DNA from 4 places in the Streptomyces sp. M41 genome. Region 1 is predicted to be linked to each of the others. Evidence: riboswitches for the same ligand, from Rfam matches in the RefSeq annotation. Region 1 holds a riboswitch; each other region holds the start of a gene.
What was found. Region 1 has a riboswitch for cyclic di-AMP ahead of ACHBTE_RS05990 (NlpC/P60 family protein). Riboswitches for the same ligand answer to the same signal wherever they lie in the genome.
Positions count from the first base shown of each region.

Region 2: linked by a shared signal. The riboswitch ahead of ACHBTE_RS02295 (M23 family metallopeptidase) and the one ahead of ACHBTE_RS05990 (NlpC/P60 family protein) in region 1 are both predicted to bind cyclic di-AMP.
Region 3: linked by a shared signal. The riboswitch ahead of ACHBTE_RS22155 (transglycosylase family protein) and the one ahead of ACHBTE_RS05990 (NlpC/P60 family protein) in region 1 are both predicted to bind cyclic di-AMP.
Region 4: linked by a shared signal. The riboswitch ahead of ACHBTE_RS32360 (M23 family metallopeptidase) and the one ahead of ACHBTE_RS05990 (NlpC/P60 family protein) in region 1 are both predicted to bind cyclic di-AMP.

Region 1 is NZ_JBIMKE010000003.1:334,138-337,647, reverse strand. It holds gene pcrA (DNA helicase PcrA) at 1-1,269, opposite strand, end outside; cyclic di-AMP (ydaO/yuaA leader) riboswitch at 1,615-1,784, shown strand; gene ACHBTE_RS05990 (NlpC/P60 family protein) at 1,792-2,940, shown strand; gene ACHBTE_RS05985 (tellurite resistance/C4-dicarboxylate transporter family protein) at 3,358-3,510, shown strand, end outside.
Region 2 is NZ_JBIMKE010000001.1:501,535-505,044, forward strand. It holds gene ACHBTE_RS02280 (helix-turn-helix domain-containing protein) at 1-117, shown strand, start outside; gene ACHBTE_RS02285 (DUF6126 family protein) at 114-233, shown strand; gene ACHBTE_RS02290 (tyrosine-protein phosphatase) at 293-1,090, opposite strand; cyclic di-AMP (ydaO/yuaA leader) riboswitch at 1,746-1,902, shown strand; gene ACHBTE_RS02295 (M23 family metallopeptidase) at 1,907-2,887, shown strand; gene ACHBTE_RS02300 (SGNH/GDSL hydrolase family protein) at 3,183-3,510, shown strand, end outside.
Region 3 is NZ_JBIMKE010000018.1:80,561-84,070, forward strand. It holds gene eno (phosphopyruvate hydratase) at 1-854, opposite strand, end outside; gene ACHBTE_RS22155 (transglycosylase family protein) at 1,093-1,782, opposite strand; cyclic di-AMP (ydaO/yuaA leader) riboswitch at 1,787-1,978, opposite strand; gene ACHBTE_RS22160 (transglycosylase family protein) at 2,188-3,288, opposite strand; gene ACHBTE_RS22165 (cytochrome P450) at 3,456-3,510, opposite strand, start outside.
Region 4 is NZ_JBIMKE010000039.1:17,824-21,333, reverse strand. It holds tRNA gene ACHBTE_RS32370 (tRNA-Met) at 42-115, shown strand; gene ACHBTE_RS32365 (PP2C family protein-serine/threonine phosphatase) at 359-1,444, shown strand; cyclic di-AMP (ydaO/yuaA leader) riboswitch at 1,678-1,842, shown strand; gene ACHBTE_RS32360 (M23 family metallopeptidase) at 1,854-2,876, shown strand; gene ACHBTE_RS32355 (aldo/keto reductase) at 3,043-3,510, shown strand, end outside.

The sequences.
Region 1 (3,510 bases):
ACCCGCGTCCGTGAGTCGGTCTATCTCGTCGGCGACGAACTGCGCCTCGTCGTGCTCGGTGTCCGCGACATAGCCGGTGATACGGGCGCCCGCGCCCGCGTTGGTCCACAGGTTCTTGGGGCGGCGGGACTCGTTGCGCTCGATGACCGCGTTGGCGACGGTGAGGATCGTCTGCGTCGACCGGTAGTTCTGCTCGAGCAGGATCGTCGTCGCGTCCGGGTAGTCCTCCTCGAACTGGAGGATGTTGCGAATGGTCGCGCCGCGGAAGGCGTAGATCGACTGGTCGGCGTCGCCCACCACGCACAGCTCGGCGGGCGGGACGTCGTAATCGCTGGGCGGCACGTCGACGGGGTGCTCACGCGTGCCGACGAGCTCGCGCACCAGCGCGTACTGGGCGTGGTTGGTGTCCTGGTACTCGTCGACGAGGACATGCCGGAACCGGCGGCGGTAGTGCTCGGCCACGTCCGGGAAGGCGCGCAGCAGATTGACCGTCGTCATGATCAGGTCGTCGAAGTCCAGGGCGTTCGCCTCGCGCAGCCGTGACTGGTACAGGGCGTACGCCTGAGCGAGCGTCTTCTCGAAGCCGTCCGTCGCCTGGGCGGCGAAGTCCTCCTCGTCGATCAGCTCGTTCTTCAGGTTGCTGATCTTGGCGCTGAAGGACTTGGGCGGGAACCGCTTCGGGTCGAGGTCCAGATCACGGCAGACGAGCGCCATCAGCCGCTTGCTGTCGGCGGCGTCGTAGATCGAGAACGATGACGTGAACCCGAGCTTCTTGCTCTCCCTGCGCAGGATGCGTACGCACGCACTGTGGAAGGTCATCACCCACATCGCGTTCGCGCGCGGGCCGACCAGCTGCTCGACCCGCTCCTTCATCTCGCCCGCGGCCTTGTTCGTGAAGGTGATCGCCAGGATCTGCCCCGGATGCACCTTCCGCTCGGCCAGCAGATGCGCGATGCGATGCGTGAGCACACGCGTCTTGCCCGACCCCGCTCCGGCCACGATGAGCAGCGGGGTGCCGGAGTGGACGACGGCCGCACGCTGGTTCTCGTTGAGCCCCTCCAGCAGCGCGGCGGCGTCGAGCGCGGGACGCGGGGCGCCGTCGCGGTAGTAGTCGTCCCGGTCCGGCGGCACGTCGAACTTCCCGCCGAACAGATCGTCCGGAACCGACTCCGGAGCGTGATCGTCCTCGGGCGGTGGCGGGTGTTCTTCCTCGTGGGCCCGAGGGGCCTTGAGGTCCGCCAGGAAGCTGTCGTCAAAGAGGCTGCTCATCGCTCTCCGAGTCTAGGGCGCCCCACTGACAGCCCGCCGCCACCCCGAGAACATCGCCCCTCCGAGATCCGGATGATCTTCCCCAATCAGCCAAGAGCCCCACCCCCCACCCTCCAGCACCGCCCGATCACGATCCGTTACACCAGCCCACCCCATTCCGCCGATCACCTCACAGCAGGACAAAAGCTGGCAACTCCACCCCCAATAACCATGATCTGCGTCACCCTGACCGAAGGTCACGAAAATGTATCGGGCATATCGAACATCAACCTTCACAGGCGCCACACGAGTTGGCTACCGTGCCGGACAGGCCGTACGACCCCCACCGGCGAACGACGCCGGGCCGCACGGCCTCCGCCGAGTCCGGTCCGCCACAGCGACCGGAGCCGGGGACCCACCGAACTTGGGGTGAATCGGCCCGACTTCCCTTCCCCGGGAACGGCCGTAGGGCAACCCTTCCGAACCACCCGCCCGAACCCGACAGCTAACTCGGTAGGCGGAACGTGGAAGGAGTCGCCTCCCTTGGCGTCGCACCGCAAGTCGCGCCCCGCTGGTTCGCGCGTAGCAGGCATACGGACCCCCGCCCTCGCCACGGCGGCCCTCACCTCCGTAGCCCTGCTGTCCCAGTCGGCGAACGCGAGCCCGTCGACGGACGACAAGCCGAGCCTCGAAGAGGTCGAGAAGAAGGTCGACGACCTCTACCGCCAGGCGGAGTCGGCGACCGAGAAGTACAACGCGGCCAAGGACAGGACCGCCAAGCAGCGCAAGAACGTCGACACCCTCCTGGACGCCGTCGCCAAGCGCACCCAGAAGCTCAACGAGGCGCGCGAGGAACTGGGCCGCAACGCCGCCGCCCAGTACCGCACGGGAACCGTGGCCCCCGACACCGCGACCTTCCTCCTCGCGGACACACCGCAGGACTACTTCGACCAGTCCCAACTGATGGGTCGTATGACCGACCGTCAGGAGGAGTCGGTCGACGAATACTTCACCCAGCAGTCCGCGACGATGAAGAAGCGCCAGGAGGCCACCAAAAGCCTCGAAACGCTCACCGAGTCGCAGAACGACCTCCAGACGGCCAAGACGACGGTCCAGAAGAAACTGTCCGACGCCCGCGAACTCCTCTCCAAGCTGACGGCGCAGGAAAAGGCCCACCTCGCCGCGATCGAGAAGCGCAAGCAGCAGGAGGCGGCGCGCAAGGCCGAGGAACTGGCCCGGCAGCAGGCGGAGGCCGAACGTCAGCGCCAGGAGGCCGCCCAGCAGGAAAGCAGCGAGTCGTCGTCCGACTCCAGCGCCTCGGACTCCTCGTACGCCACCAAGGCCGAGAAGACACTCGCCTTCGCCCGCGCCCAGATAGGCAAGCCGTACGTCTGGGGCGCCACCGGCCCCGACTCCTACGACTGCTCCGGCCTCACCCAGGCCGCCTGGAAGGCCGCCGGCGTGGACATCCCCCGCGTCACCTACGACCAGGTCAACGCCGGCACCACCGTCTCCATCGCCAACGCCCAGCCCGGCGACCTGGTCTTCTTCTACGACGACGTCACCCACGTGGGCATCTACATCGGCAACGGCATGATGATCCACGCCCCCAAGCCGGGCACGTACGTCCGCGAGGAGTCGGTCTACTACGACGGCGAGTCGTCGATCCACAGCGTGGTCCGCCCGGCCTGAGGGCGCAGCGGCGTACGGCGGCAAGGAGACGTGCCGGGGGGTGTCCGCCCACAGTGCCGGCGTCAAGAAACAGAACCTCTGATCGCCGCTCGACCGCCGGTCCGAGGATGGACACCCCCGGCACGGCCCCGCCCCACAACTCACCCGCAGGCGCTACGCGCACCCCCACCGAAGAGCCACGGGCCGCCGCAGGCACAGCACCCACCACACCCGGCACCCGGCACCCGGCACCCGGCACCCGGCACCCGGCACAGATACCCACCAACACCACAACCGCAGCCGCACGGGCAACCGCAACCCAAACCCACGCCCCCCGCCCTCACCTCCACCCCCACCCCCACCCCCACCCCAGCCCAATTTCCCCACCCCCGAGCGCGCCCCACCCCCAACCCCCACCCCGCTCCCTAGCATCGCCCCATGCCCGCCACCACCACCCCGACCGCCCCCACATCCCCCTTCCACACCTGGTGGTCGCACCGTCCCCCCACAGCCGGCGCCGCGGTCATGGCCACCGGCATCGTCTCGGTGGCCCTGCACCTCACGGGCTACGAGACCCTGTCCCGCATCACC
Region 2 (3,510 bases), on a different contig from region 1:
CCGCACCGCATCGCCGCCCAGGACGAGGACGGTGTCGAGCTGCTCTTCGTCCACACCCTGTTGCAGAGCCCCACGGCCGCCCTGTGCCTGGGCCCCACCTCTGGAGAGACGCGATGAGCGACATGGAGGAGAAGTTCCCGCGTGCCCTGTGGGTGCGGCTCATCATCTACATCGCGGTGGGGCACGTCTTCGCCGCCTTCATCTACTTCCTGTTCGAGGCGGGCGCGAAGTAGGCACCGGCGCGAAGTAGGCGCCGGCGCGACGCAGGCACGGGGCGCCGGGCGGACGAGCGTCAGTCGAGGAGCCGCTCCCGCAGCCGCTCCCGGGTCCGGGGGGTGATCCGCAGACCCTGCTCCAGGTAGCTGTCGACACCGCCCCATGTCTGCTCGATCGTCTCGAAGGCGGCGGTCAGATACTCGGCGCGCGCGTCGAAGAGGGGGCTGAGCAGCTCCATGACCTCCGCTGAGTAGACCGACGGGCCGCTGCCGCTGCGCTTCACCTTGTAGCGACGGTGCTTGGCGTTGGACTCCAGATAGTCGGCGACGATCGCCTCGCGCTCGACGCCGACGGCGAGCAGTGTCACGGCGATGGACAGGCCGGCGCGGTCCTTGCCCGCGGCGCAGTGCATGAGGGCGGGGACGCTGTCCTCGGCGAGGGAGTGCAGCACCTGTGAGTGCTCGCCGGTGCGCTCCTTGATGATCAGCCGGTACGAGGCGATCATCCGGTCCGCGGCCTTGCCGTCCGACAGGATCTCCCGCAGCTGCTCGATGTCGCCGTCCCGGACCATCTTCCAGAACTCCGCGCCGTCCGCGGGGTCACTCAACGGCAGGTTCACATTGCGCACCCCCGGCAGCGCGACGTCCGGACCCTCTAGCTTCTGATCGGCGGCGTTGCGGAAGTCGAAGATGGTGTGCAGGCCCAGGGAGCCGAGGAAGGCGGCGTCGTCCTCGGTCGCGTGCGCCAGGTGGCCGCTGCGGAACAGCACGCCGTGCCGCACCCGTCGTCCGTCCACGGTCGGCAGCCCGCCCACATCGCGGAAGTTGCGCACTCCGGCCAGCTCGGGCTCGGTCGACGGGATCTGCTGCGTCACGGGGGCTCCCTCCCGGTCGGCCCCGGCGGCGCGGCTCGGCGTGTGGCCGACGGGGTGCTCCTGACGATACGACATCGGTTCCTGGGGCAATGAGTTGTCCACAAGCGCCGTCGCCGCGGGTGGACACCTCGATGACGTGGGACCTTGATACATCTGTCCATATTTTTCGGTTCTGAGAGCGTTTGATGGTGGAAGGGAGTCTTTGCGCTGCGAATGGCCTGCCTCGAAACGGGCGAATCCATCGAGGCTCTGCTCCGATTTGGTCTGTTCTGCATCGGCATTGTGAGCTTCCTTCCGATTTGCGCGACGACCTCGATGTGGCTAGATATCCTCCAGCGTCACATCTAGGGGTTCTGTCCGAATTGGCGCCTTCATTCCAACTCGCTCTGTATTAAGGAAAGCTGGAGCAACGTCACGTGAGCAGCGTCATATCCGTGACCGTGCGTCGTTCGTCATGTCCACGTAATTCGGGCGCTTTTCATGGGACTTTGAGTCGGGAGAGGTCCCCATAATTCACGGAGTGTGACCGGTAATTCCCACAAGGGATCAACGGGAACGCATTCGGACGGAACCCCTCACTTGTTCCCGTGCGTCTTCCTCGCTTACGTTCGCCCCCAATCCGGACGGACGCCTAATCCTGCCGCCGACCGGACTCCGCGCAAACTCACCCGTGCACGGCAGGAGCGGGGGACCCACAGGTACAACGCCTGTTCCGGTCTCCGGAACGGCTTGGGGTCAAGTCGCGCCTCGGCGCGGCCGGGCATCTCCAGCTCGCACCCGACAGCTCACCTCGTAGGCGCCGGAGAGGAATTCGCCATGCCCGCGAAGGGTAAGCACCGCCGCCCCAAGTCCCTGCGCCTCCCCCGCTCCGTCGCCGTCGCCGGAACCGGTGGCGCCGCTCTCGCCCTCCCGCTCATCGGGGCCACCGGAGCCAACGCGGCTCCCTCTCAGTCCGTTTCGGAAAAGGCCGTCCAGTCGGCTCCGGTCGTCGAGAAGAAGGCGGCGAAGAAGGCTGCCGACAAAAAGACGGGTGCGCGCACCTATTCGGTGAAGGTGGGCGACTACCTCGCAAAGATCGCCGACGAGCAGAGCGTCGACGGCGGCTGGAAGCAGCTCTACGCCGACAACCGTGAGGCCGTCGGCGCCGACCCGTCGCTGATCCACCCGGGTCTGAAGCTCTCCGTCGGTGGCGAGAAGGCCGCGACGGCCGCTCCCAAGTCGTCGTCCCCGTCCTCCGCTTCGGCGTCTGAATCGTCTGAATCATCCCAGTCGTCCAAGTCGTCGGGCTCCTCCGAGTCCTCCCGGTCCTCCCAGTCCTCCAAGAAGGACTCCTCCGGCACGAAGTCCTCCGCCCCGCAGAAGGCGGCCACGGCCGCCCAGAGCGCCGCAGGCTTCTCCGCCCCGCTGTCCACCGCTTCCGTCGGCACCGCCTACAAGGTGGCGGGCAGCATGTGGTCGAGCGGCTACCACACCGGCGTCGACTTCTCCGCCCCGACCGGCACGCCCCTGAAGGCGGTCGGCGCGGGAACCGTCGTCTCCGCCGGCTGGGGCGGCGCGTACGGCAACCAGGTCGTCATCCAGCTCGCCGACGGCCACTACGCCCAGTACGCCCACCTGTCCTCGCTGTCCGTCTCCAGCGGCCAGAGCGTGAGCGCGGGCCAGGAGATCGGCCTCTCCGGCGCGACCGGCAATGTGACCGGCCCGCACCTGCACTTCGAGATCCGCACCACGCCGGACTACGGCTCCGACGTGGACCCGGTCGCCTACCTCCGCTCCAAGGGCGTCTCCCTCGGCTGACCGTCGCTCCACGCGAGCGCAACCTGCCTGACACGCAACCGAAGGCCGGACCCCGATCCCCGGGTCCGGCCTTCGGTCTGCCGTCACCGCCTTGCGGGTGGGGCAGCCGCCCGCCCCGCCCCTGCCGCAGGCCGCACGCAACGCGGTGGGCCAGGTGGTTATTCCGAGTTTGGTGAACCCTTGGGGAGTGGCTTATCTCACCGTTCGTCAACCCCGCCCTACGGTCGCGTAGGTCACATTCAAAGGTGAATCATGTGCCGATGTGACAGACGATTCGAAGAGTGACAGCAGATCAGTGATCGGGTCGTACGTCGCGGTGGGGGACAGCTTCACCGAAGGCGTCGGCGACCCCGGCCCCGACGGGGCGTTCGTGGGCTGGGCCGACCGGTTCGCGGTCCTCCTCGCGGACCGGCGTCCCGAGGGCGACTTCATCTACACGAACCTCGCCGTGCGCGGCAAACTGCTCGACCAGATCGTGGCGGACCAGCTGCCCCAGGCCATCGAACTGGCCCCGGACCTGGTCTCGTTCTGTGCGGGCGGCAACGACATCATCCGGCCCGGCACCGACCCCGACAAGGTGGCCGAGCGTTTCGAGCGGGCGATCGTCCGGCTCACCTCCGCGA
Region 3 (3,510 bases), on a different contig from region 1:
GGGTCCTCGATGGAGACGAGCGGGTACGCGTCGACGAGCTGCGCGTAGTAGTCCGTCATCTCGGCGGCCGAGCGCTTCTTGCCCTCGAAGACATAGACGCCGTCCTTGTAGAACTCGGACGCGGCGACGTCGAGCGCCAGGGCGATCTGCTCGCCGGGGGTGTAGCCGGCCTCCTTGACGGCCTCGAGGATGAGGTCGAGGGCGGCGCGGTTGGAGTCCAGGTTCGGGGCGAAGCCGCCCTCGTCGCCGAGGCCGGTGTTCAGGCCCTTGCGCTTCAGCACCTTCTTGAGGGTGTGGTAGACCTCGGCGCCCCAGCGCAGCGCCTCGGAGAAGGACTCCGCGCCGATGGGGGCGATCATGAACTCCTGGATGTCCACGTTGGTGTCGGCGTGCGAGCCGCCGTTCAGGATGTTCATCATCGGCACCGGCAGCAGGTGCGCGTTCGGGCCGCCCAGGTAGCGGAAGAGCGGGAGGTCGCTGGCCTCGGAGGCGGCGTGGGCGACGGCGAGCGAGACGCCGAGGATGGCGTTGGCGCCGAGGGAGCCCTTGTTGTCGGTGGCGTCCAGGTCGAACATGGCCTGGTCGATCAGGCGCTGCTCGGTGGCGTCGTAGCCGACCAGCTCCGGGCCGATCTGCTCGATGACGGCGAGGACGGCCTTCTCGACGCCCTTGCCGAGGTAGCGGTTCGGGTCACCGTCGCGGAGCTCGATGGCCTCGAAGGCGCCGGTGGAGGCGCCGGACGGGACGGCGGCACGACCCGTGCTGCCGTCGTCGAGGCCGACCTCGACCTCGACCGTGGGATTGCCTCGGGAGTCCAGGATTTCCCGGGCTACGACGACGTCGATGGACGGCACGAGCATCTCCTTCTTGGATGTGAAGCCTGTACGCAGACCGCGGTGCGTGCTGCGGGACGAGCCTAACCGGCTCCGGGGGATCGGCCAGCGGTCGACCGCCCCGTGGACAGAACCGAGAGCGAATTGTTTCCGAACGGAACAAAAACACCCCACAAAAGAACCCCGCCCCGGTGCGTACGGGGGAAGACGCACCGGAGCGGGGAGTCCATGGGGACGCGTATGCGGCGGGTGTGCGGCCTTACTTCAGGTGCAGCTGCTGACCCGGGTAGATCAGGTCCGCGTCCTCGACGATGTCCTTGTTCAGCTGGAACAGCTTCTCCCAGCCGCCCTTGACGTCCTCGTCCGCGGCGATCGAGCTGAGGGTGTCGCCCTTGGCGACCTTGTACTCGCCATCACCCTTCTTGACCTTCTTGCCGGTCGGGGTGGTGACGGTCTTGGTGCTCTTCTTCTCCGCGGCCGGGCGCTCGGCGGAGCGGGAGGCCGGCTGCTCCTCGGTGGCACGCGGGGCCTCGGTGCTCTGCGAGGAGTCGCTCGACGAGGAGCCGTTGTAGGCGGCGCTCGACAGGCCGGTGCCGCAGTGCGGCCAGGCACCCTTGCCCTGCCCGGCGAGGACCTTCTCGGCGATCTCGATCTGCTGGGTCTTGCTGGCCTGGTCGGCGGTGGCGGCGTACTGGGTGCCGCCGTACGCGGCCCAGGTGGAGGCGGAGAACTGCAGACCGCCGTAGTAGCCGTTGCCGGTGTTGATCGACCAGTTGCCGCCGGACTCGCACTGGGCGACGGCGTCCCACTCGGAAGCGGTGGCGGCCGAGGCGCTGCCGGCGGCCATCAGCGGCGCGGCGACGGCGGCGGCACCGGTGACGCCGACTACGGCGACGGCGCGAGCGGCCTTGGACGGACGACGGTGCTTGCCCTTGCTGGAAAACAGCATGGAAGGATCCCCTCACCGACGCCTACGAGGTGAGCTGTCGGGTTCGGGCCGGTTGAGTTGCCCGGCCGCGCACCGCTGACGCTGGTGCGCGACTTCACCCCGAGCCGGTTCCGGCCGTGTGGCCCCGAAGGACCTCAACTGCCGGACCCGGCGCAAACCTTGGGTCCCCCGCTCCTGCCTACGGCGCTTGACGCGACGACTGTTCCCGTACGGCCGCCGGCAGGATTCGGCGTGACGGCCATCGGGGCTCGCACTGGTGGCGAGCGGTCATGACCGTAGTCACGCGATTCGCGGAATTTCAAAGACGATCAGGGCTTCTGAGATCTATCTCTCACTGCTTTTAAAACGGACATTCAGGTGCGAAATATGACGCGAACTCCCGCAGTTTTTCGCCCTGTTCAGCCCTTATTCGGCCGGGACGTCCAGGGTCTGACCGGGGAAGATGTCATTGGCGTCGGCACCGATGGCGCCCTTGTTCGCGTCGTAGAGCGCGCGCCACCCGCCGTCGAGGTCAAGGGAGTCGGCGATGGACGCGAGAGTGTCGCCGGGACGGACGCTGTACGAGGCGTGGCGGCCGGAGGACTTGGCGGCACCCTCGACCCCCTCGCTCTCGTCGGCGCTGGCGCCGCGGTGACGCCCGGAGCCTGTCGCGCCGACATCGACGGACCCGGCGTCCACCGAGCTGGTGTCGACGAGACTCCAGGAGCCCGGCTCCTGCTGCCACTTGTCCTGTTTGTCGCTTTCAGTCGATTCGCCGGGTGAGTCGTCAGGCGACTTCGTGGGCTTCGCGTCGGCTGACTTGTCGGGCTTGACGGAACTGTCCGTCTTGCCCGACGGAGACGACGAAGAGGACGAAGGCGATGAAGAAGAAGAGGAAGAGGAGGAGGAGGAACTGTCGGAATCCTGAGCGGATTCGGACGAAGCCCCCGAAGAGCCACTCGGCGAATCGGACACCGAGGAGTCGCTGGATGAATCCGAATAATCGGGCGAACTGGATGATTCACCATCATTCGACGACCCCGTCGAGTCATCCGAGTTCGACTGCCCGGGCGAATCGAGCAATCCGGAAGAGCCGGACACTTCGGACGGGGAGTCCTCCGCGACACCTGTGTCGAGGTCGATCGCACCGGACTTCTGAGTGAGCCCGTTGAGCACGGCGCAGGTGCCCCAGGCGCTGGTCCCCTGATCCTGGAGGATGTTCTGCGCCACGGCGATCTGCTGAGAACGGCTCGCCAGGTCGGGGCTCTCGGCATAGTCGAGGCCGCCGTACCGGTCCCAGTCGTCCTGGGTCAGCTGGAGTCCGCCGTAGTGGCCGTTGCCGGTGTCCGCGCTCCAGGAGCCGCCGCTCTCGCACTCGGCCACCTTGTCCCAGACCGTGCCGTCGGCCGCGCTCGCGCCCGTGGCGCCGAGGAGCGGAATGGCGATGGCGGAGCCGGTCACGCCGGCCGCGACGAGGAGTGCCGGAGCCTGACGGGGGCGACGGTGACGACCGTTCCCGGTGAGCATGCGGGGACCTTTCGCGAGACAGCAGTGACCGCGGCGCGTAAAACCTGGGCGCCGTCGTTGATCCGTGAACGTATAGGCAGACGATCACTTGTCACAAGTTAATGCCGCGTAGATCACGTGAAGATCACAGACATGAGCGCGTGTCGCGTTTGCCGACGTGGACGGACCTACTCAACTGGGGTGAATTCCACCGGAAGCGTGCGCAGGCCTCGCATGATGAGA
Region 4 (3,510 bases), on a different contig from region 1:
GTGCTTTGGGCCCCGCGGATGGCGTACTATGGATTCACCGACGCGGGGTGGAGCAGCTCGGTAGCTCGCTGGGCTCATAACCCAGAGGTCGCAGGTTCAAATCCTGTCCCCGCTACTGAAGGCTCAGGGCCGGAACTCTTGGAGTTCCGGCCCTGAGTATTTCTGGCGCCAAGTGTGTGGGTCCAGATGTGGCGCTGAGTGCGTGGCGCTGAGTCTTCCCGCCCTGAGTCTTCCCGCCCTGGGTGTTCCCGCCCTGCGTGTTCCGGCGCTGAGTGCCGACCGGCCCGGCACGCCGCCGATCTCGTCCGGTCGGCCCCCACCGCTCGCCCACGGCCCCCGCTTCGGCAACCCTGGTGAGGTGGAGGAACGCCGGATCTCGTACGCACGCCGGGTGGTCCGATCGCTCCCCGCCCTGCTGATCGCGGCCGGAGCCGTGTACGACCACCTCACCCCGACGCCCTACACCGGCGCCCCGTTCTTCACCGCCGCGCCCCTGGGTGCCGCCCCGCTCTACTCGCTGCGCGGCACGGTGCTCACGGGCCTCGTGGCCATCGCGGCCCTGGCCGTGCTGCGGGTCCCGCACGGCGGGCTGCCGCTGGCGGAAGTGATCACCGAACTGGCGACCGTGATCACCGTCTCCGTCCTCGCCGTCCTCATCAACCTGCTCGTGCGCCGCAGCGACGCCCGCCTCGCCTCCGCCCGCGCGATCGCCGAGGCAGCCCAGCGCGCCGTGCTGCCCGAACCACCCGAGCGGATCGGCGGGTATCAGATCGCGGCGCGGTACGAGGCGGCACAGGAGGGCGCCTCCATCGGCGGTGACCTGTACGCCGTGCAGGACAGCCCGCACGGCATCCGGCTCGTCGTGGGCGATGTGCGCGGCAAGGGCATGGGGGCCGTCGGCGTCGTCGCCGTCGTCATCGGGACCTTCCGGGAGGCGGCCGAGCAGGAGACCACGCTGGAGGCGGTCGCCCAGCGTCTGGAGCGGGCGCTGACGCGTGAACGCGCGCGACGGGAAGCGGTGGACGCCCGGGAGGGGTTCACCACCGCCGTCCTCGCCGAACTGCCGCACGGCGAGGCGCTCGTACGGATCGTCAACCGCGGGCATCCGTCGCCGCTGCTGCTGTACGCCGACGGCACCGTGCGCTCCCTGTTCGCCCCCGAGCCCGCGCTGCCCCTCGGCATGGCCGAGCTCGGCGCCTGGCCCGACCGGGCCCAGGAAGCCGAGTTCCCGAGCAGGGCCACGCTGCTGCTGTACACCGACGGCCTGTCCGAGGCGCGCGACGAGAATGGGCGGTTCTACGACCCCGAGGTGCGGCTCGCGGGGCGGGCCAACGCCCACCGCGAGCCGGCCGCCCTGCTCGGCGCCCTCGCGGCGGAGGTGCGCCGGCACTCCGGGGGCGGGATGGCGGACGACATGGCGCTGCTCGCCGTACGCCGCCCCTGACCACCGTCACCACCAGTGACCGGATGAGAGCCCTCCGCATAACAACTGACGCACTGTCAGCAGTCATGCGACTGCTGAGCCTTGGCCAACTCGCCCGATTTGGACTGCTCGTGACCTGTTAGTCCCCGCGAAAATCGTTAACGATCAACCGGAACAGCTTGGAATCCGCACCCCGCGTCTATTAACGTTCGATAACGCAGCGCGGTCGTCCCAGCCGTCACAAGAGGCGGCTCCGTGCGCACGCGCCGAATCCTGTACCCAGTACGGGAACCGGGGAACCACCACCCTGGGGTGAATCGCGCTGAAACCACCGTGGACCCACGGCCGGTATACGCGCGTAGGAGACCTTCCTGCTCCGAACCCGTCAGCTAACCCGGTAGGCGAGAAGGAAGGAAAGGAGTACGCCCACGTGGCGTCCAACAGGCCTGCTACGCAAGCCCCGTTCATACCGGGTCAGCGCAGCACCGACACCTTCGGCTACGACCGCGACCGCACCACCGACGGCCCGTTCGAGGAGTGGAATCCCACCGCGGACACCGTTCGTCCCGTGCGCGGCCGGCATCGCGTGGCCAAGCAGCGCGGTGGGGGACTCGCCCGCAGCTCCACGGTTCTCGGCGTCGGTGTCATAGCCGCCGTCGGCGCGGGCGGCATGGCCACCGCGCAGACCGGCAAGCCGCCGGTTGCCATCACCATGCCGGACCTGCCGCTCATCGACGACGACGAGGCCGCCCCGGCGGACACCGGTACGGCGCTGAGCACCATGGGCGCCACGACCGAGGAGGCCACCGAGGGCACCGGCGACGCCGGTGAGGCCCTGCGGGCCCGGATCATCGCCCAGGTCGAGCAGCAGCAGGACCAGATCGACAGCAAGGCCGCCGCCGAAGCGCTCGCCGCCGCCGAGAAGGAAGCCGCCGCTGCCGCCGCCAAGGCGGAGAAGGAAGCCAAGGCCAAGGCCGCCGCCGCGAAGGCCGAGGCCGAGGAGGAGGCCCGCAAGAAGGCCGAGGCCGAGCGCCTCGCCGAGCTGGCCAAGCAGTACGCACTGCCGACCTCCTCGTACACCCTCACCTCGACCTTCGGACAGGCCGGCGCTTACTGGTCCTCCGGCTACCACACGGGCCTGGACTTCGCCGCGCCCTCCGGCACCCTGATCAAGGCTGTGCACACCGGCACCATCACCTTCGCCGGCTGGGACGGCTCCTACGGCTACAAGACGGTCCTCACCCTCGAGGACGGCACCGAGATCTGGTACGCCCACCAGTCCTCGATCAGCGCCAGCGTCGGCCAGAAGGTCAACACCGGTGACGTCATCGGCCGCGTCGGCGCCACCGGCAACGTGACCGGCGCCCACCTCCACCTCGAGGTGCACCCCGACGGCAGCGGCAGCGGCATCGACCCCCTGGCGTGGCTGCGCGGCAAGGGCCTCACGCCCTGACCCACGGCGGCCCCTGCGGCCACCGCCCCACGGCTGTTTCCCGGCGGCCCTGACGACGACCCCCCGACGTCAGGGCCGCCGGCCCTTTCCGTGCGCGCATTCTTCACACACGCTCATCGACGCCACCGCGGAATAGGCCCCGCACTCAGGGAAGTTGACGACGAGCATGACTTCTCTGCGCAAGCTCGGCTCCTCCGACCTCGAGGTCTTCCCGCTCTGCCTCGGCGGCAACGTCTTCGGCTGGACGGCCGACCAAGCCGAGTCCTTCGCCGTCCTCGACGCCTACACGGCGGCGGGCGGCAACTTCATCGACACGGCCGACTCGTACTCGGCGTGGGTCGAGGGCAACGCGGGCGGCGAGTCCGAGACCGTCATCGGCAGCTGGCTGAAGGCGCGCGGCAACCGGGACGACGTCGTGATCGCCACGAAGGTCAGCCAGCACCCCGACTACCAGGGCCTGAACGCCGCCACCGTCAAAGCCGCCGCCGACGCCTCCCTGCGCCGCCTCGGCACCGATCACATCGACCTCTACTACACCCACTTCGACAAGCCCGACGTACCGGTCGAGGAGATCATCGGCGCGCTCGACGAGCTGGTGAAGGCGGGCAAGATCCGGCACATCGCCGCCTCCAAC